3 regions of the Chlorobaculum parvum NCIB 8327 genome follow, and region 1 is predicted to be linked to each of the others. Evidence: riboswitches for the same ligand, from Rfam matches in the RefSeq annotation. Region 1 holds a riboswitch; each other region holds the start of a gene.
The links. Region 1 has a riboswitch for cobalamin ahead of CPAR_RS06010 (TonB-dependent receptor plug domain-containing protein). Riboswitches for the same ligand answer to the same signal wherever they lie in the genome.

Region 1 (7,229 bases):
TTCGGAATCAGCGTACCGGTCGGGTTGTTCGGACTGCCTGCGATCAGCGCGTCGCACCCTTCGAGCGCCGAGGCTACGGTGTCGATGTCGGGAAAGGCGAAGTCCGTGGCGGCCTCCAGCGGCAGCGGCACAACCTCTGCTCCGGCAAGACGGCAAGCGCGCCCGTAGTCAAAGAAGCTCGGCTGCGGAACGAGCACACGCTTGAGGCCAAGCGCTCTCGGAATCAGGTACAGCCCCTCGATTGCACCGTTCGTAGCCAGCACGCACTGCCGTTCGAGGCCGAACCGGGCCGCATAGAACTCGCGCACACTATGTCCATCCATCGAGGGATAGGATGCAAATGGAATGGTGGTGGAGAACAGCTCCTGCAACGGAGGGTCGATAGGCGCGAGATTGACGCTGAAGTCGAGCGAAATGGCACTCGCAAGCCTGTCGCCCGAACGGTCGCCGTGGCGATGTGCCAGCAGATGATCGTGGTTCATGACTCTTTCTCCCCTTTGACCGAAAGACCGGCAATAGCAAACAGCTTCTCAAGATCGAGATTTTCCGAGAAATGCTTGGCAAGCAGCTCGAATGGATCAGCGGCGGACGCTCCCACTGGCGATTCGTAACCGCTGTCCAGCATTCGCAGAAACCAGGTGCGGACTTCCGGACGGTCGAAGAAGCCGTGAAAATAGGTGCCCATCACCCGCCCGTCGGCACTCAAAGCTCCGTCGAAGCCTGCATCGGCCTTGCCATTGCGCTCCGTCACGTCGATGAGCGGCGACGCGCCCGGATCGACCTCCGTCCGACCCATGTGAATTTCGTAACCGCCGACCAAACAGGACGAGCCCGCAAGCGTGCCGATGGTGTTGCTCAGCATCTTCTCGCGTTCGAGCACAGTTTTGACGGTCAACAGCCCAAGCCCCGCGCTTTCGCCCGGAGCGCCCTCGACGCCGTGCGGATCAGCGATGGAGGCCCCGAGCATCTGATAGCCGCCGCAGAGGCCGACGATGATGCCACCGCGTTTGCGAAATTTCTCGATCTCGTCGCGCCAGCCCATTTTTTCGAGCCATGCGAGGTCACCGCGCACGTTCTTCGAGCCGGGCAGGATCAGCGCATTGTAGCTATCGAGCGACTTCGGACGGTGGAGGTAGTGCAGCTCGACCGAGGGATCGCGCTCCAGCGGTGCGAGGTCAGTAAAGTTGGAGATGTGCGGGAAGTAGATCGCCGCGATGCCGATCTTGTCGCCAGACGGCTCGCGCTTCGGATCGACCACCGACGACAATGGTACGGCGTCCTCGGCGTCGATGGCGAGCGCCTTGACCCAAGGCAGCACGCCGAGCACCGGCACGCCGGTCATCGATTCGAGCATCCGGACGCCTTCGTCGAAGAGCGATTTGTCGCCCCGAAAGCGGTTGATGATGACGCCCTTGACCAGCGCCCGATCCTCCGGCGGAATCACCGCCAGCGTGCCCGCCACCTGCGCGAACACGCCGCCGCGGTCGATGTCCGCCACGAGAATCACCGCCGCCCCGGCGCGCCGAGCGGTCTTGAAATTCACGAAATCGCGCTTGTAGAGGTTCATCTCGGCACACGACCCCGCCCCCTCGATCACCAGCAGCTCGTGCTCTGCTGCCAGCCGGTCGAGGCTCTCGAACGCCGCCTCGGCCCAGCGCCGCGTGTCGCCGAAATATTCGCGAGCGCTCTTGTCCGCGCACACTTTGCCTTGCAGCACGACCTGCGCGCCGGTGTCGGTGTTAGGCTTGAGCAGCACCGGGTTCATGTCCGCATGGGGCGTCACCCGCGCGGCAATCGCCTGCACGATCTGCGCCCGGCCCATCTCGAAACCGTCCGGCGTGACGCCTGAATTATTCGACATGTTCTGCGCTTTGTAGGGCGCCACATCGACTCCCGCGTTGCTGAAAATGCGGCACAGCGCGGTGGCCACGATGCTCTTGCCGACGTCCGAGGCGGTACCGAGTATGGCGATGTTGGTCATGGGCGTTACGAAATCAGTTACCATTGCTCCTGATGCAGCAGGTCGTCGAGTGCAAGGCGCGGCAGCCAGCCGGCCTGCTCCAGCTCCGGCGTTTCGTGGAAAAAGCTCACGTAACCGATGCAGAGCCACGCCACCGGCACGATGTGCTCCGGAATGCCGAGTACCCGGCGCACATGGTCGTGGTGGATGATGCTCACCCAGCCGACGCCGAGATTTTCCGCACGTGCAGCGAGCCACAGGTTCTGCACCGCGCAGACCGAGCTGTACAGGTCCATCTCCGGATTGGCCGTGCGCCCGATCACCACCTCGCCACTGCGGCTGCGGTCGCAGGTGACGCAGATGCCGACCGGCGCTTCGAGAATCCCTTCGAGCTTGAAGCTGCGATACTGCTCGCGCCGTTCACCCTCGAACATACGAGCAGCTTCAGCGTGCGCCTGCTCGAAGCCGTCCTTGATCTGCTTCCGCACCTCGAAATCGCGCACGACGACGAAGTCCCACGGCTGCATGAAGCCAACGCTCGGCGCGTGATGCGCCGCATCGAGCACCCGGCGAAGCACCTCGTCCGGCACCGGATCGAGCAGATACTGACCTCGCACATCGCGGCGGTTGTAAATCACTTTGTAGAGCGCATCACGCTCTGAAGTGCTGATGGTCATTTCAGCCTCCCATGCTGTTCACCGAATTGTCGCTGCAACTCCTCGATACCCGAAAGGAGCCTCGGCGAAGCAGAGGTGAAACTGGCCCCGTTCAACTGCACCACCTGGTAGTTCCCGGTACCGATGACGACTGGGCACGAATGGGCATCATCCTTGAGCACAAAAATGATCTCTGGCTTTGTTCGACGCACAAGATCGGCAACGGTTGCCACCGGCGCACCCGGCCTGAGGTGACGGATCGTCGGATAATCCTCGACGACATTGAAACCTGCCGTGGCGAAAAGATCATGAAGATAAGTCTTTACGCCGAAAGAAAAAGGCGTCCCTTTGCAACTCGAAAGAATCAGCGCCCGACGCCCAAGGCCATCGACCTGAGCTGCAGCCTCGCGCCACCGCCGGTCGAATGCGGCAGCTTTCGCTTCGCCATCCTCGACGCCGAGCGTCTTACAAATGGTGCGGATGTTTTCGGTAACCTCATTCATGTTCTGGAAACCATGCAGCACGACACACTCGGCGCCTTTTGGTGTCACTTGCCTGAGCACCTCCTCGCTCGTCCAGTCCGAAGCAAACAGATAATCGGGATGAAGCGCAGCAATTGCTTTTTTGTCGGGATCCATGACACCACCGGTTTTCGGCCTGTCGAGATCGTCATACCGGCTGACGCCGACAATCCGGTCACCGAGTCCGAGATACATCAGGGTGTTGGTGATATACGGCGACTGACTGACGATCCGCTCCCCCGCCCCGGCTGCCCCCGCAACAAGCAGGAGCAGCATCGTAAGTATCAATTGTTTCATGATTGATGACGACCGGATTTACAGCGTCACCTTCACACCAGCGTAAGCCGACCTGCCGGGCGTTGCGTAGCGCCAGGCTTCCTCGTAGTACTCGTCGAAGAGGTTGTCGATACGGCCGTACAGTTCGACGTTGTCGGTCATTTTGTATGAGGCGGAAACGTTGACAAGGAAATAGCTTTCGAGCTTGTTGGTCACGACGCAATCATCATCCTTGGCGCCAGAGTCCAGACGTGATCCGACCCACTGGAGATTCGTGTTCAGGGTCGCCTTTTTCGAGGCCTTCCATGTTGCCGCAAGCCCGCCTTTGTGACGAGGGCGACGGTTAAGGCTTTCTCCCTCGGGATCTTTCGTGTAGGTATAGGTGTAGTTCACGGATAAGAACAGCACATTTGACGGACGCCACTCGGCAAAGCTCTCCAGACCGTACGTTTTGGTCTTGCCTTCGACCTGGGCGTATTTCCAGGTGGACATGTCAAAGGCAATGCGGTCGTCATAATCTGTTCTGAACCAGGTACTGCCAATCGTGAGGTTATCGGCAAGCTTCCGCTCGAACCCGGCATCCCACCCTTCGCTGGTTTCGGCGCTGAGTGTTTCATTGCCGTAGGGCGAGTAAAGCTCGTAGAGTGAAGGCGCCCTGAAACCGGTGGCGTAGCTGCATTTTAGAGTGGTGCTCCCAAAGGTATAGGAAGGCGCGACACGCCAGGTCGTTTTGCTGCCGAACTTCTGATTGTCCTCGTAGCGAATGCCCTGCACCAGGCGCAAACCGCCGATACGCCACTGATCCTCGACGAAAATGCCGGTCGTGCCCATGCTCTTGTCGAGGCTGGAAGCGTACATACCGAAGCTCTCGTTCTGCATGCTCTCTTCACGGGAATTGATTCCCACGCTGACCGTATTGTTGTCGGCAAGAGCGTAGTCGCCCTGCCAGCCGATCTCGTAGAGATAACCGTCGTAGGTGCTGCTCAGCCCGTCAATAGTGAAATATCTCCTGTTCTGGTCGCTGACATTGTAGTAAAGGGTGCTCAAGAGCGGCTGATAATTCATTTTCAGCGCAACCCGGCCACTGAACAACGCGGATTCCTGCTTGTTTCCGATGACATCCGTGCCGGGACCATCGTACTCATACTCCGCATCGGTATACCTGAGGGAGGTCTCAAGCGTCACATGCTTGTTGAGTTTCAGGCCAAAATTGCCGGACAGCGTAGAGTTCTCATATCCATCCTTCTCGAAGCTGTTGTCATCGGGATTGATGCATTTGTTACGCTCATCGGTTGTTGAAAAACCGTCCGTTTTCGTCCGCGAAGCGCTGATCGAGTAATCGATCAGATCAGTGCTGCCGTTTGCGCCAACGTACGCTTTCCAGGTCGAGTAGGAACCGCCCTCAGCACCGGCATACACCGACGGCTTTGCGCTACCTTTTTTCGTGATGATGTTGATGACACCGGCCGAAGCGCCTGAACCATACAGCATGCTTGCCGGGCCTCGAACGATCTCAATGCGCTCGATATTGTCGGTGGTGATTTTCGAGATATCTGCGGCCATCGTGCCGTCCGAAGGGTCGTTGATCGGCACCCCGTCGATCAGCACAAGCGTGTACTTGGCATCGGCGCCCCGGAGAAAAATGCTGGTGGTCGAACCGGGACCGCCATTGGATGCGATATCGATTCCCGGCTGGCCCTTGATGACCTCTTCGACGCTGGTCTGACCCGACTCTTCGATCTCTTTGGAGGTGATCACCGTCACCGAACTGCCGCCGGCATCGGCAACAGAATTGAGCGTTTTGGTAGCCGAGACGACGACCTCCTGACCGACATAGTTGTTTGAAGCCACTTCAGCCCGAAGACCGGAGTTGCAGAGCATGGCCGCCATCAGAATGGCGAGCGAACGTTTGTTCATGGTGTTGTCCTGTGTTGAATTAACTGAATCATCAACAGACAGGGATAGAGGAAAAGGACTGAACCGGCGCCGAAACACAGCATGGATCGAACGGACTGACGAAAGCCGCGCTCAGCGGAAAGTACCGCAAGAGCAGCATGGATTCTGAAAACGATGCTGTTGGTTTTCGGATAAACCGGAAGTGCTTTGCCTGACTATAACCCGTAGTCTTGTTACTGAGCAAAGAGCTAACTGGCAGGTCTCCTGACTTTGGCGGCTCAAGCAGTACGGCCTTCCCACCCGCTCCCTGGAGGAGCCTGGCAGTGACGCGCACCGACTGCAGCATCCGGACATGTGGCCATGTTCGTCAGCGGCAGCTTGCCGTTGTACAGTTGCGGGTACAGTGTACGAATCTCACGTACTTCCCTATTCTCCGGCTTTAAAACCGGCACCAGCTATCATGTAAAAGAACGTTATCTTTGCGGAGGCAATTTACAATTTTCCGCCTCATTTGCAAGCAGTTCAGGACGCATTGCCGTCAGCCATCCGGATGATGGTGCGGGCCATCGACATCGTCTGGTGATGCAACACATCCAGCGCACGAAGCAACTCCATGTGCAGGTCGTGCGTTTTTCCCGACTCGGGGCGACTCTTGATGCGCTTCATGTGCGTAAAGCCGAGTTCGAGGAACATGCGCTGGAACGCTTTGCCCTCTTTGAGCACCGCCGCGGCTCGCTGGAAGCTCATCTCCGCAATCGCCAAATTCATGGCCGCAATCTCGCGGCACACCTGCTCGTGCAGCCGCTCGATCTCCGCCTTGCCCTCCTCGGTCAGCTGGCTGCCATTGCCTCCCGACGGAAACTCTTCAAGCAGGGTCTCGACCACATCCCCAGCCGATTCGAGATCTTTGGCCAGCGCCATCAAAGCCGCCGCCTGCCGAAGAAGCGGTTCATCGACTGCCTCCTGCATGATGTGGATCAGGTAGGCGGTCACCTTCTTCTCCAGAAAATCGAGTTTCTCCTCGCGCATCAAAAGGCCTTCAGAAACCGGAAGATGCTTGTAGATGATGTCCCGACCATTCCCGGTGCCGAGGAACGGTTCGGGCAGCGCTCGCGACATGCGCCCGAGAATCTTGTTCATGCGCGCAATCTCCTGACGGGCCAGCCCGACAGCCACCTCCGGCGTGGCGAGCGCGGAGTCTTTCAGATGCCACACGGCCGGAATGCGCCCGATCTCCTCCGGGTCGTCTGGCAAAATTTTGGTGAGAAAACGCCCGTACAGCGGCAGAAATGGCAGAAACACGATCGCCATGAAGACGTTGGAAACGGTATGGGCATTAGCGATCTGACGTGGCAGCCCTCCGGCAGCATCGGACGGCGAAATCGAGCGGATCAGGTCGAGATAGGGCGACAGGAAAATGACGAAAACAACGACGTAAGCCAGGTTGAAAATGAGCTGCGCAAGGAACACCCGCCGTGCTGCGCGCATGCTTCCGGCGCTGCCGATAGCCGCCGTGATGCAGGTGCCGACATTGGCCCCGAACATCAGCGGCACGGCGATTTCAAGGGTGATCGTCCCCTGCTGGGCCATGGTGATGACGATCGCGATGAACGCCCCGCTGCTCTGGATAATAGCGGTCATGATCGCTCCGGCCAGCACGCAGAGGATGGGATTTTCGAGCGTGGTCAGAATCGAGAGGAACTCTTCGCTGGTGCGAAGCGGCGCGACCGCCATGCCCATCAGCTTGAGGCCGAAGAAGAGCAAACCGAGCCCGGCAAGCACCTCACCGAACAGGGCAACGCCACGTTTCCGCCTGACAAGCGAGAGGAAAAAACCGACAGCGAACATCGGCAATCCGAGTTCACCCGGCGAAAAAGCGATGAGCTGCGCCATCGTCGTGGTGCCGATCTCCGCGCCAAG
Region 2 (7,229 bases), 660 kb from region 1:
TCTTGCTTATCCGGGAGGATGACGACCTTGAAGACTATCTCCACTGAATCACGCAGCAGTCGGATTGACCACCGTTTCTGTTCTGCGTGATCTTGCTCCTCTTCGTTCGGCGAGGAGTTTTTTTATTCATCGCTTTTCATGAAATCGATATGACCACAGCAAACGATAGACCAGAGGAGGCCTCGAAGCTTTCGACCGAAGAGCTGCTTGAACGGATCGTGGCGCTCAAGAAAGAGTTGAACGCCGTCATTCTGGCCCACTACTATACCGTCCCGGAAGTTCAGCAGGCGGCGGATATCGTCGGTGACAGCCTCGCTCTGGCGCGGGCGGCAGAGGATAACTCCGCTGATGTTATCGTGTTCGCGGGCGTCTATTTCATGGCCGAGACGGCCAAGATTCTCAATCCCGGCAAGCTGGTGCTCATGCCCGACGACCACGCGGGCTGCCCGCTCGCCGACAGTTGCCCCGAAGCGGAGTTCCGCGCGTTCCGGGAGCAGCATCCCGACGCCATCGCGATCACCTATATCAACTCCACTGCGGCGATCAAAGCGCTCTCGGACATCACCTGCACCTCCTCGAACGCCGCGCACATCGTCGAGCAGATTCCGCCGGAGCAGAAGATCATCTTTGGCCCCGACCGCAACCTCGGCACCTGGCTCAGCAAAAAGCTCGATCGCGACATGATTCTCTGGCAGGGCTACTGCTACGTGCACGACGCCTACTCCGAGGTCTACATGATCCAGGCGATGGCCAAATATCCGGACGCCGAGCTGATCGCCCATCCCGAGTGCCGCGACGAGGTGCTTCGCCATGCCTCTTTCGTCGGCTCGACGGCCGCGTTACTCGACTACACGGTCAAGAGCCCATCGCAGAGCTTTATCGTAGCTACCGAGCCGGGCATCCTCTACGAAATGGAGAAGCGCTCGCCTGGCAAGACCTTCATTCCGGCGCCAAAAGATCCGGCCAATCCGCGCAGCGTCTGCACGCAGATGAAGCAGAACACGCTCGAAAAGCTCTACCTCTGCATGGTCAACCGCTCACCTGAAATCACGGTCGACGAGAATCTTCGCGAAGCGGCGCTCAAGCCGATCAAGAAGATGCTCGAAATGTCCGCCTGACCTTCCGCCGGGCCGCCGCTGGTCCTCAGATGCGCGGCCCGGCAATATTTCCGCGAATCCCTCCTCCATCGTTGCCGACTCCACATTCCTCTGTGTACCTTCTTTCATTGCACAACATTTCAGAAGGAGTCATCATGCGTTCGCTCGCCATTCGCATCGCAGCCGTCACGGTATTGCTTTGTTGCCAGCCCTTCCATTCCGAAGCCCTTGCCTGGCATGACAAAACCCACCTGACCATAGCCGAAGCCGCCGGGCTCGATATCTGGTACAATGCCGTTGCAGCTGACGTGGCCAAATCGAAAGAGCCGTTCCGGGCGATTGAGGTTCCGAACCACTACTTTAGCAACAAGGCCAATAAAAAAGTTACGGCGGAGATGGTCATGGCGCAGGCTGCTCGTTACAACCAACCGGATGACAAAGAGGGGCATCTCTATGGTGCAATCATCGGTTCGGTCAGAGAGTACTTCGCGCTGGCCCGAACCGGCAAATACGCCCGCTATCCGCTGGCCTACTCCGCCCACTACATCGCTGACCTCTCCATGCCGCTGCACAATGTTCCCTACGACGCGTTCAACAAAGCGCACCACACGATCAACGACGGTATCATTGAACGCAGTGTGCGTAATAACATCGGTTACATCCAGCGCAAAATGAAGCCGCCGGTTATCAACAGCGAAGAGGATCTGGCGCGTGAAATCGCTGTTGTCGCCGAATCGTCCCGGAAACTCGGCAACAGGATGAGACGTCAGAAGCGGGATATGACCGAAGAGGAGGCCTACAGTCAGGTAATCAAAAGCGCCGCGTTGTTGCACGCCGTGCTGGCCTGGACCGAGCGGGTCAATGCGGAGCAGGAGATGGCTGTCGCAGGGGAATAGCGTGAGCGGAAATGTTTCAAGCAGGATTATAGCTTTATGAGCAAAACAGTCCTTATCACAGGCGCGTCGGGGTTTATCGGTTCGCATCTGGTAAAGCGTTGCCTGAAGGACGGGTATCGCGTCAAGGCGCTGGTGCGGAAGGGAAACTCCTGCATCGAGCCGTTGCGCACTTCCGGCGTCGAGGTGGTGACGGGCGATGTGCGCGATGCCGACGCGGTCGATACTGCCGTGCAAGGTTGTGATCTTGTGCTGCACGCAGCGGCGCTGACTTCCGACTGGGGGCCGATGCAGGATTTCATCGACATCAACGTCGGCGGCACGCGCAACGTGTGCGAGTCGTCGCTACGGCACGGGGTTGGGCGGCTGGTGCACATCAGCTCGTTCGAGTGCTTCGACCACCACCTGCTCGGCCGTATCGATGAAGAGACGCCCTGCATGCCGCGAAGGCAATCCTATCCCGATACAAAAATCGGTGGAAGCAACGAGGTTTGGGCGGCGATGAAGCGTGGACTTTCAGCGAGCATTCTCTACCCTGTCTGGGTTTACGGGCCCGGAGATCGCACCCTTTTCCCTTTGCTGGCCGACAGCATACGCAAACGGCAGATGTTCTACTGGTCTCGGAATTCGCCGATCAGTCTGGTTTATATCGATAACCTTGTCGAGCTGATCCTGCTTGCCGCCACTCGTCCCGAGGCCGATGGGGAGGCGTTCATGGCCTGCGACGGCGAACCGATTACCTTCGAGGAGGTGTGCCAGCGTGTCGCCAAGGCGATTGGCTCGCCGTCGCCGTCGTTGTATCTGCCGTTCGGCCTGGTGCGGAATCTTGCCTGGATGATGGAAACGGCCTACCGGATATTCGGAAGCGAAACGCGCCCGCTGCTGACCCGGCAGGCAGTCGATGTGCTCGCCTCGCGCGCGCTGGCCGATGTGTCGAAATCCCGCAAAATGCTTGGCTGGCAAAGTCTCGTGCCACAGGACGAGGGCATTCGCCGCACGCTCGACTGGCTGGTGACGGTCGATCCGTCACTGTGGAAGATGAAATAGAGCATCCGGAGTGCCGGTAAGCGGCTTTGTTTCATCCGAAAAAAAATTCCATTTCCCCGTCGCCCGCAAACCGTTTTGCTCTGGGCATTGCACGGGTTTACCCCCGTTAACCTGTGCGTCCAGGAGCCGGAAAATCGTGTCCAGGCGTTGCCAGCATTCCAAAAAATCGTTACCATTGAAGAGTTCTTTTGACGTTCCGGTGCCGGATGTTTTTCATCCGGGTAAAAGGGAAGTGCGTGAGAATCGCACACTGTACCCGCAACTGTAAGATGGTATGCCGTAAGGCGATATGGGCGCTCTGCCCGGTCGACTCTTGCGGTTTGTGCTTGTCCACTGCGCCGACCTCTGATTGCCACGGGGAGAGCTTGGGAAGGATGATGCACTGACAAGCGTTGTGCGAGCGACGCGGCCGTCGGAGTCAGGAAACCTGCCGGGATGAAAGGCGCCGATCGGCTTCGGGAAGAGAGCCTGGCGAACCTGTCAATGATCGTGTCCTTTTTTTCCGTGATCTTTTTGCACTCGATTGCCTGGTCTGTTTCCTCTGTTCGGCAAGGTGATTATATTGCAAACTATCTGCTTGTTGTCTGGCACTTCTACGCCCCGAGCCTGTGCCGGATAAGGGTAAATCACGGAATCTGAAGGATTTACCTAACATCAACCCATTATCGATTCTGGAGACCTTTCATGAAAATCGCCCGCCTGTTCACCTCCCCAGGTGAAAATGTCTATGATCGTTTCGACTACACCCTGAGAACTTCGGTGCTTCGCAACCCGGACGGTTCGAAGGTCTTCGAGATGAACGATGTCGAAGTGCCGGTTTCGTGGTCGCAGGTTGCCGCCGACATTCTTGCGCAGAAGTATTTCCGGAAAACCGGCGTTCCTCAGCGTGATGGCGAGGGAAACCTCATGATCGGCGAGGATGGCCGTCCGGTGACCGGCAGTGAGAACTCCATCAAGCAGGTGGCGCATCGTCTGGTCGGCTGCTGGCAGGATTGGGGCAAGAAGCACAACTATTTTGACTCCGACGAGGATGCACAGGCATTTTACGACGAGGTAGTCTACATGCTGCTGGCGCAGATGGCTGCGCCGAACTCGCCGCAGTGGTTCAACACCGGCCTCCAGTTCGCTTACGGCATCAACGGCCCGGCGCAGGGGCACTTCTACGTCGATCCGGAGACGGGCGAAACCCGCGAGTCGGAAGATGCCTACAGCCGCCCGCAGGCGCACGCCTGTTTCATCCAGTCGGTCAAGGACGATCTGGTCAACGAGGGTGGCATTTTCGACCTGGCCGTGCGCGAGGCTCGCGTCTTCAAGTTCGGCAGTGGCTCGGGCACCAACTACTCCAACCTTCGCGGCTCGGGCGAAAAGCTCAGCGGCGGCGGCAGTTCGTCGGGTTTGATGAGCTTCCTGAAAATTTTCGATTCGGCGGCAGGCGCTATCAAATCGGGCGGCACCACGCGGCGGGCGGCCAAGATGGTTATCATCGACATCGATCATCCGGATGTTGAAAAGTTCATCGAGTGGAAGGCCAAGGAGGAGGACAAGGTGGCCTCGATGGTGGCCGGTTCCAAAATCTGTTCGCGCTTCCTGAAAGCGATCGTGGACGAGGCGCTCAAGGGCGGCACCGACCGTCAGGAGAACGAGATGCTCAACACGCTCATCAAGAACGCCCTGCATCGTGGCGTGCCGATGAGCTACATTCTGCGCGTGCTGGCGCTGGTCGAGCAGGGTTACACGACCCTCGATTTCGAAGAGTACGACACGCATTACGAGTCCGAGGCCTACCAGACCGTCGGCGGCCAGAACTCCAACAACAGCGTCCGCGTGACCAACGAGTTCATGAAGGCAGTGCAGAACGACGAAATGTGGGTGCTTCGCGAGCGCACCACCGGCAAGGATGCCCGTGCCGTGCGCGCCAAAGACCTGTGGGAAAAGATCGTGATGAGCGCCTGGAAGTGCGCCGACCCCGGCTTGCAGTTCGACTCGACCATCAACGAGTGGCACACCTGCCCGGTGAGCGGCCGCATCAACGCGAGCAACCCCTGCTCGGAGTACATGTTCCTCGACGACACCGCCTGCAACCTCGCCAGCCTCAACCTTGCGCACTTCCTCGACGAGGAGTCGGGCAAGATCAAGATCACCGAGCTCCAGCACGCTTCAGCGCTCTGGACGGTGGTGCTTGAAATTTCAGTGCTGATGGCCCACTTCCCGTCCGAAGACATCGCCCGCCTGAGCTACGAGTTCCGCACGCTCGGCCTCGGCTTCGCGAACCTCGGCCGCATCCTGATGGTGCTCGGCATTCCGTACGACTCGCCACGCGCGCTGGCCATCGCTGGCGGCATCGCAGCGCTCATGACCGGCCAGGCTTACGTCACCTCCGCCGATTTGGCGAAGGACCACGGCGCGTTCGCCCGCTACCGCGAGAACAGCAACGAAATGTTGCGCGTCATCCGCAACCACCGCCGCGCAGCGCACAACAGTGCTGAGGAGGAGTACGAAGGGCTGGTGGTCAAACCGCGCGGCATCGACTCCGAATACTGCCCGAAAGAGCTGTTTACGGCGGCTGGAAAGGTGTGGGACGAAGCGCTCAAACGTGGTAAGAAGTACGGTTTCCGCAACGCGCAGGTAAGCGTCATCGCACCGACCGGCACCATTGGCCTCGTCATGGATTGCGATACCACGGGCATCGAGCCGGAGTTCGCCATCGTCAAGTTCAAGAAGCTTGCGGGCGGCGGCTACTTCAAGATCGTCAACCAGTCGGTGCACAAGGCGCTTGCCCGCCTCGGCTACTCGGATACGCAGATCGAGGAGATCGAGAAGTACTGCAAAGGCCACGGCACCCTGCGCGGCTGCCCCGGCATCAACCAGCAGTGGCTCAAGAGCCGCGGCTTTACCGACGAAAAGATCGAGGCGGTCGAGAAGCAGCTCGAAAGCGTCTTCGACATCCGTTTCGCCTTCAACAAATGGATTATCGGCGACGAGTTCTGCCACTCCCTCGGCTTCACCGAAGAGCAGCTCAACGACCCCGGCTTCGACATGCTGAGCGAACTCGGCGCGAGCGATGAGGACATCGAGGCGGCCAACGATTACGTCTGCGGCACCATGATGATCGAGGGCGCGCCGCACCTGAAAGCGGAGCACCTGCCGGTGTTCGACTGCGCCAGCACCTGCGGACGAAAGGGCGAGCGCTACATCAACCACATGGCGCACGTGCACATGATGAGTGCCGTGCAGCCCTTCATCTCCGGCGCGATCTCCAAGACGGTCAACATGCCCGCCAGCGCTACCACCGCTGAAATCGGCGACGTGTACGAAGCCGCATGGCAGTCGATGGTCAAGGCGATCACCATCTACCGCGACGGCTCCAAGCTTTCGCAGCCGCTCAACATCTCCTCCATTGCCGACCTCGACGAGGTGGTCATGCTCGGCACCGAGGAGGAGCTGGACGAGACCAAAGGCCCGAAGGAGGTGCAGGAGCGCATCGTCGAGCGGGTTTATCACCGCTCCGAGCGCCGGATGCTGCCGAAGCGCCGCAAGGGGTACATCCGCGAGGCGTACGTCGGTGGCCACAAGGTGTTCCTCAGAACCGGCGAGTACGAAGATGGCTCGCTGGGCGAGGTGTTCATCGACATGTACAAGGAGGGCGCGTCGTTCAAGGGCTTGCTCAACTGCTTCGCCGTGCTCGCCTCCAAGGCGCTCCAGTACGGAATGCCGCTCGAAGAGCTGGTGGACAGCTTCACCTTTACCCGCTTCGAGCCTGCGGGCGCGGTGCAGGGACACAACGCCATCAAGAACTCGACCTCGATTCTCGACTACGTTTTCCGCTCCATCGGCTACGACTACCTCGGACGCAAGGATTTTGTGCACGTGAAGGCGGTCGATGAGGTGCCGGAGGTGACGACGAATGGCAATGGTAATGGAAACGGCAAGGCGCACAAAGCCAAAGACTCAGAGGCGGAACTTGCTGTTCACACAGCCAAAGCTCACGCAGATGACAACAGCGTTTTGAGAAGCCAGGCCGCCCAGGCCAAAGTGCAAGGCTACACCGGCGAGCAGTGCGAAAATTGTGGATCGGTACGAGTAAAGCAGAACGGCACATGCAAGGTGTGCGAGGATTGCGGAATGACGACTGGTTGTTCGTGAGATTGGATTGATTGACTCTGAAAGCGCCGGGTGCCAGCCCGGCGCTTTT
Region 3 (7,229 bases), 330 kb from region 1:
CGAGCGCCACCGTGCCGTCCGGCCAGACACACCGGAGCGCCTCGGTTCGGAGAATATCCGGTGACGCCATCAGAAAAACCTCCCGAAATGCGTGGCGACGGCGAGGCCAAGCAGCACCAGCTCAAGTAACACGAGACCGGCGAACGATGGCTGCCGCTCTCCGCTCGACGGAGCCAGTACGCGGATCGAGCCGTCATAGCCCCGGCACTCCATCGCCACATACACCTCCTCGGCGCGACGGGCCGAAAAGAAGAACAGGTTCGAGGCGAGCAACGCAAGGGAGCGGAACGAAACCGCCGTGCCCGCGTAGCCGAGCCGCGAGCGCTGCGCGGTCGCCATCTCCGAGGCGGTCTCGAAGAGCAGAAACACAAAACGATAGATGAGCAACGTCATCTCGATGAAAAGCCCCGGAACGCCCAGCGCCGACATCGAGCGTCCGAGGTCGGCCACCGGCGTCGTGAAGGCGATGAAGTAGAGGCACGAAACCGACGCCATCGCTTTGAACGCCAGATGAATCGCCATCGCAAGGCCGGCTGAGGTCACGCCGATGAAAGCACTGCCAACCGGAATCGAGAAAAGAAATGACTCTTGATGCACGGAAATATCGAACGCGACAGCTGCCGTTCCGGTCATGAGAAAGGCTGCCGGAAGCAGCAGCCAGCGGAGATAGTCACCAGGCCGGACACCTCCCTTCATGACGACCGAGGCGCTCATCAGGCCAAACACCAGCAGCGAAAACGGCACGGAGTCCACCCAAAGCACCATTGCGATGGGTGGAAGCGCATAGAGCAGCTTGTAGCCCGGCGCGACATCGCGCAGCCGGGAGCTTGCGGCATAGTGGTCGAGCGTTCTCAAACCTGTGCCTCTCCGGACGGTTCGCGCGAAGCCCGGAGAAACCCGAGGCCATAGCCCAGCACACCAGCCCCCAGCGCCGCCTGCAACGCAAACAGCAGGCTCTCGACCTCCCCACCCGGCGGCTCCCAGAACGGCGCAAACCACGGCTCGTAGCTGGGTTGCAACTCCGTAATCGCCTCCTCGGCCTGGCCGTCAGCGCCGCCGAACTCGGCATGTTTGAGGGTCATCAGCGGCACGACAGCGAGCGCTATCACCAGTGCCGCAAGCAGCAGATTTTTCAGGATCGACTTTTTCATCATTTCACCTCCCCGGAAAGCGTTGCAGAACTGAACATAGTCTCGCCGGCATACGAGCGGATGGTGTTATAGACCATCACCGTCAGAATGCCCTCGCTCACGGCAAGCGGCACCTGCGTCACGGCGAAAATGCCGAGGAACTTGAACATGGCTGCGGCAAACCCGCCGGTCGTCGACGGAAAAGCGGCGGCAAGCTGGAGCGAGGTGACGACGTAGGTCACCAGATCGCCCAGTGCCGCGCCGAGAAAAACCGCCATCGAGCGCGGAGCCTTCATCCCGTCGGCGAGCTTGTAGATGCCGTACGACACAAACGGCCCGGCGATGCCCATCGAAAAGAGGTTCGCACCAAGCGTCGTCAACCCGCCGTGTGCGAGCAGCAACGCCTGGAAGAGCAGCACGATCGCGCCGAGCACGCTCATTACCGACGGCCCGAACATGATCGCTCCGAGCCCCACGCCAGTCGGGTGCGAACAGCTTCCCGTAACTGACGGAATCTTGAGCGACGAGAGCACGAACGCGAACGCCCCGACCATAGCCAGCAGCAACTTCATGCGCGGATTGTCGGCAACGATTTTGCGCATCGAACGGAAGCCGAGCACAAAAAAAGGCAACGACACTGCCGTCCAGAACAGGCTCCACGAAGGGGGCAAAAACCCCTCCATGATGTGCATCGCCCAAGCCTCGCCACCGCCAAAAAGTATCATGCCCGCAACCATCGAGGGCACAGCGACAAAACGAAATTTCAGATTGTTCATCATCTCCTCCTTTAATTGAATCGTGCGGCCACGCCCAGCAGCACAGCCGTATCAGGTTCGGCATCGTTCAAACCACTCTTGATGCCAAGATCGAAATCGAAATCCTCGGTGACGCTGTAAATCAGCCCTCCAACCAGAAATGCAGGATGTGTGCGTGAACCCTTTTCTTCGGCCGTTTCGAGACCGATATCGGCAACCGCCCTGAGCTTTTCCGAAAGCGCATATTCGCCCGCAAGGGATGCGTTCCAGATGTGCTTGTTGCACGCCGCCGCATCCTCGTCGAGTTCGTAAGCGTTGCGATGGTAGCCAGCGTTGGCGTGCAGCGTCAGCGCCCCGAACTCTTTTGTGGCGATCAGCACCGCACCGCCAGTCACCCGACCAGCGCCGAGCCCCTTGTCGGCGTCACCGGTCGGCAGAGAGATACCGGGCTTCAGGGCAAGGCTGAATCCGTTCTTTTCGTTTTCACAGAACCGCCACTTGAGCTCAAGCGTCATATCGCCGATGCCACTTTCATCAGCAGTAACCAGTTGATTTTCCTTCACCTGATACCACAGGTACGGCAATCCGGCAACGATGTCGATGTCCTCCGACAGACCGTAGGAGACCGCCACCGCTGCTTCGTTTTCCCGCTCTTTGATTCTGATGCCTTCGTCACTCTCACTGTTGGAGGAAAATCCAGTCGTGCACTCGATCTGCCAGCCGCCGGTGCCCTGGGTTCCGGTATCGTCGGTAACAAGAGGATGGGCCGCATACGCCGGGGCAGCGCAGCACAGCAGCGTTACCGCCATAAGATTTTTTTTCATGGTCGCGTGTTTTGTTCTATCAGTTAAAAAGCCAGAAAGGAACGGAATTCAGCGGATGAGCGGCAGCGGCAAAGCCATCATAACCCGCACAACGTTGACAGCGAGAAACTGGAAATGCATTGAAATGTTGAGCGTTCCGTTGAGCCTCATGAATCGACAACAACAGAAAATGCTCGTGAAGGTGGGAATGGCCCATCAAACGAGGGTCGGCAGTAAAAATCACCGGATGCCATGGCAGGCCGAACGACCAGCGAAGCGGATCGTAACAGGCAGCAGGGATGAATCGAGAGAGAAGAGATCGGAACAGCCGGTTGCGCATCGCCGTTAACGATGCACGAAACCAGCCTGTTCCAGAGAATGGAACGAGGGTGTGTTTCATGGTGTATGTTGCTTTATTCCCGAAGCGTTAAAAAAATGAGGCAGGTCTTCTGACTTTCCCGGGTTTCACCAGCCTTCCCATCCCAAAACTGGGACAGTGGCATTGTTGGCGAACCTTTTCACCAGCCTTGCAGCCGGTGCGGGATTACAGCAGCGGGTACTGTTCCGGACTTTCACCGGATTCCCTTTTAAGCCCGTCATCTCGCGATGACAGACACCACATGTTCGGATGAAGTATAAGAAAAAGAAGGGTTTGAGCAAATGGTGCTGGAAGTTTTTTCCTCCGATGAAACGCGCGGCAGCCAGTGCAGCCGATTCGAAGTGCAGTGCTGGGTCGATGATCACAAGCGCTGGGCTGCTCCTTTCTGTTTGGCTGTCTTAAGGATTTCCGGAAGGCGTGCAGCCTGGGCTGAAACCACGCCCGGCTCCTGATCCTGCCGGAGATCATGCCAGCACTTGGCGCTTGCCTTGAAATCGATGTCGAGCACCGCGTATTGGTGGCTAACGTAACGCGGCAACAGTTAGGAAGCAGGACCGGAACTTCCGGATTGTTTCGGGGAGTTCATGTAAGAAAGCCATTCAATCGCATCCTTAATCTTATTTGAAAGCGTAATGGACAAGCCTCGAGCCTCTCTGCCGGAAAACATCGTGATTTTCGACGGTGTCTGCAATCTGTGTGAGTTTTCGGTGAATTTCATCTTTGAGCGTGACGGCGCCGGGCTGTTTTATTTCACACCAGCCCAGTCTCCTCTCGGAGCATCTCTCCTAACACGTTTCGGAATCAACACTTCCCGGCTTGACACCGTAGTGCTTGTCAGCAGTGACCGCGCTTTCACCCGAAGTGCTGCCGCCATTGAAATCGCCTCCCGACTCGACATGCCGTGGAATCTGCTCGCCGCATTCCAGGCTATTCCTAAGCCCTTGCGCGATATGCTCTATGATCTGATAGCGCAGAACCGGTACCAGCTTTTCGGGAAAAAAGAGGAGTGCATGCTGCCGTCCGAAGAGCTGCGCAAGCGTTTTCTTGAACAGATACCAAGGGCTTCCTGATGACCTGTAACCTCTAAGCGCATTGAGAAGTTACTATGCTTATCGACGGACACTCAGCATGATTCCGTCCTCTTCACTGCAAAAAAGTAATCACCATGTCAGACAACGCAACCGATCGATTTTTCAGGTATCTGAACTGGCTTTTCAATCCGTTCCACGGGTTGAAGACCACGGAAGTCTATGATCTGATCGGCACTTCATCTCTGACCGAGCACGCCCTCTATCTGAATCTCGGCTATTGGCGTGAGGCAGATACCATCGATGAAGCCAGTGAAGCGCTTGCGCTGCTGGTGGCGAAAAAAGGTGGCATGGGGCCAGGCGATACCGTCCTGGATTGCGGGTACGGTTTTGGCGATCAGGACATCCTCTGGGCAAGAAAACTGAAGCCCGAAAAAATCATCGGGCTGAACATTACGAAATCCCAGGTTGAACGCGCCCGGCGGAACGTTGCCGATGCGGGACTCGAAAAATCAGTCGATTTAAAAGAAGGCTCGGCAACGGAGATGCCGATTGAAAATGAATCCGTCGATCTGGTTGTTTCCGTGGAAAGCGCTTTCCACTACAGAACCCGAGAGGATTTTTTCAGGGAAGCATTTCGCGTTTTGCGGCCGGGCGGCAGGCTTGTGACAGCGGACATTGTGCCGACAGAAAACTCCGACAACCCCTTCAGGCGAATAGAGCAATGGTTTTCATGGAACCTTGTGGCAGGAAAATTCAATATTCCACAAGACAACTACTACCTGATCCCATCCTACCAGAACAAGCTCTCCAAAGCCGGATTTGTCCATATTGATATCAAATCAATCCGTGATGATGTCTATGAACCTCTTCATGAGTATCTGGCAAAAAACCGGACATTTGTCGGCAAGATGCATCCCCTTGCAAAGATTATGGCACAATTAACCCTGAATCGTTCAGCCGACAGTGTGTACGCCGGTCTGGACTACATCCTGTCTTATGCTGAAAAGCCGTAGCTTGAAGCAAGCGCCCATTGAGGTATCCAAAACTGAATACGGATTCAGATTGCAAGCTCCGGTTTTCGAGAGGTAGTAGAAAATGGTTGCAAAGCGAATCCCTGATCTCGGTCGATGCTTCGAACAGAAAACCCGTTGTATTCGAGCCGCCGAAACACCTCGACCAGACGGTTCTGGTTGTCCTTGTCTGCCGGATCGGCGACCATGTCGAGCAACTCATACTTCCGCTCGCCCCGATCAAAAATTTCGATAAAAAAGAGTGTCACCATTTTCTTGCCTTGGGGGCAGAACCCGATGTTTAAGCGTGAATCTCATTGCAACCTCCTTGTCAAGTGATCAGAGAAGGAAAATCCTCGTCGCATATGCGTCGCAGATTTAATATAAAAAACGCTCAAAAACGACGAAAATCACGTAAAACCGAGTATTTTGGAAGGAATAAAAAAGCCCTGCAAGTCTTTATCTTGCAGGGCTTTGTGGGGGTGGGCGATAGAAGATTCGAACTTCTGACCTCTACCGTGTCAAGGTAGCGCTCTAACCAACTGAGCTAACCGCCCTTATGAGAAGGCCTTAATATAGAACTTTCAGAATTGAATACAAACTGTTTTTCAGATTCTTTTCAAGCCTCTCTTCAAGCAGTCAAACGCTCTTTTCCGTCCTTTTTCTCATACACCGGCCCGCTTATTTTATCGATGGTTTCGGAAGTAATGATGCACTTCTGAACATCTTTGAGGGTGGGCAACTCGAACATGATGTCGATCATGACGTTTTCGAGCACGGAGCGCAAGGCGCGAGCACCTGTACCGCGTTCTATAGCGATTTCAACCACCTTGTCGAGCGCTTCGTCGGTGAATTCAAGTTCAACGCCGTCCATTTCGAAGAGGCGTTTGTACTGCTTGACAAGCGCATTCTTCGGCTCGACAAGAATATTACGCAGAGCTGATGCGTCGAGCGGATCAAGTGCGGACATCACCGGCAGGCGACCGATAAATTCGGGAATGAGGCCGTATTCGTGCAGGTCGTCCTGGGTAACGAGTTTGAGAATCTCGGGATCGTAGCCGGTCTGCTTGTCCTTGACTTTGGAGCCGAAGCCCATCGAGGATTTGGAGACGCGGCGAGCAATGATCTTGTCGAGCCCCTCGAACGCTCCTCCGCAGATGAAGAGGATGTTCTTGGTGTTGATGTTGATCAACTGCTGCTCGGGGTGTTTGCGACCGCCTTTCGGGGGCACACCAACCACCGAGCCTTCGAGAATTTTGAGCAGCGCCTGCTGAACACCTTCGCCTGAAACGTCACGGGTGATGGAGACGTTGGCCGATTTGCGGGCAATCTTGTCGATTTCATCAACGTAGATAATGCCGCGTTCGGCGCGTTCGAGGTTGAAGTCGGAGGCGTGCAGAAGACGGGCGAGAATGGTCTCGACGTCGTCGCCTACGTAGCCTGCTTCAGTAAGCGAAGTTGCATCGGCGATGGTGAACGGGACTTCCAGCAGGTTGGCCAGCGTCTGGGCGAGCAGGGTCTTACCGGTACCGGTAGGGCCAATCAGCAGAATGTTGCTCTTTTCGATTTCAACCTCGTCTTCTGCTGTCCATTCGTGAGCGTCGATACGCTTATAGTGATTATAGACCGCCACGGAGAGCGACTTCTTGGCGCGTTCCTGACCAATGACGTACTGGTCGAGCGACTCCTTGATGTTTACAGGGCTCTTCAGGCGTGGCTGGAAAGCCGGCTCACTCGTTTTCTCCGGATGGCGAATGGCGCTGATCTCTTTACGCAGAATCTCGACCGAGCTGAGAATGCAGCGATCACAGATAAAAGCATTGGGCCCGGCCACCATGCTATTGACCTCATGGCTGGTTCTGCCGCAGAAAGAGCAAACCACAGGAGGCTCGCCTCCAAAGTTTTTTCTTCCGCTGGTATGGTCTTTGCGTGGCTCTTTGTCTTTGGTCATTTGATACCGGTTGATACGTCAACCACAGGAGGCTAAGTCCCGTGGTTGAACGGATTGGGCTGAAGCCCTGATTTCTTGTAAAACGTTGCCCGTCAGATCGGAGCTAAAAAAAATCATGAATGATCAAGGAGGGGGCTCGACAGCCTCACGCTCACAGTCCCATGCGGGCA

Region 2: linked by a shared signal. The riboswitch ahead of CPAR_RS03060 (vitamin B12-dependent ribonucleotide reductase) and the one ahead of CPAR_RS06010 (TonB-dependent receptor plug domain-containing protein) in region 1 are both predicted to bind cobalamin.
Region 3: linked by a shared signal. The riboswitch ahead of CPAR_RS11065 (hypothetical protein) and the one ahead of CPAR_RS06010 (TonB-dependent receptor plug domain-containing protein) in region 1 are both predicted to bind cobalamin.

The regions. Positions count from the first base shown of each region.
Region 1 covers NC_011027.1:1,294,133-1,301,361, forward strand. Annotated here, with positions in the region: gene cobD (threonine-phosphate decarboxylase CobD) at 1-482, opposite strand, end outside; gene CPAR_RS05995 (cobyric acid synthase) at 479-2,005, opposite strand; gene bluB (5,6-dimethylbenzimidazole synthase) at 1,999-2,637, opposite strand; gene CPAR_RS06005 (ABC transporter substrate-binding protein) at 2,634-3,434, opposite strand; gene CPAR_RS06010 (TonB-dependent receptor plug domain-containing protein) at 3,453-5,330, opposite strand; cobalamin riboswitch at 5,547-5,780, opposite strand; gene CPAR_RS06015 (Na/Pi cotransporter family protein) at 5,832-7,229, opposite strand, start outside.
Region 2 covers NC_011027.1:638,492-645,720, forward strand. Annotated here, with positions in the region: gene CPAR_RS03035 (co-chaperone GroES) at 1-47, shown strand, start outside; gene nadA (quinolinate synthase NadA) at 150-1,118, shown strand; gene CPAR_RS03045 (phospholipase C/P1 nuclease family protein) at 1,253-1,993, shown strand; gene CPAR_RS03050 (NAD-dependent epimerase/dehydratase family protein) at 2,030-3,037, shown strand; cobalamin riboswitch at 3,218-3,486, shown strand; gene CPAR_RS03060 (vitamin B12-dependent ribonucleotide reductase) at 3,722-7,180, shown strand.
Region 3 covers NC_011027.1:1,621,288-1,628,516, forward strand. Annotated here, with positions in the region: gene CPAR_RS07515 (ATP-binding cassette domain-containing protein) at 1-70, opposite strand, end outside; gene cbiQ (cobalt ECF transporter T component CbiQ) at 70-855, opposite strand; gene CPAR_RS07525 (energy-coupling factor ABC transporter substrate-binding protein) at 852-1,154, opposite strand; gene CPAR_RS07530 (energy-coupling factor ABC transporter permease) at 1,151-1,906, opposite strand; gene CPAR_RS07535 (transporter) at 1,918-2,709, opposite strand; gene CPAR_RS11065 (hypothetical protein) at 2,729-3,088, opposite strand; cobalamin riboswitch at 3,111-3,324, opposite strand; gene CPAR_RS10815 (hypothetical protein) at 3,429-3,605, opposite strand; gene CPAR_RS07540 (thiol-disulfide oxidoreductase DCC family protein) at 3,700-4,137, shown strand; gene CPAR_RS07545 (class I SAM-dependent methyltransferase) at 4,233-5,111, shown strand; gene CPAR_RS07550 (hypothetical protein) at 5,156-5,380, opposite strand; tRNA gene CPAR_RS07555 (tRNA-Val) at 5,592-5,665, opposite strand; gene clpX (ATP-dependent Clp protease ATP-binding subunit ClpX) at 5,740-7,059, opposite strand; gene CPAR_RS07565 (DUF4404 family protein) at 7,211-7,229, opposite strand, start outside.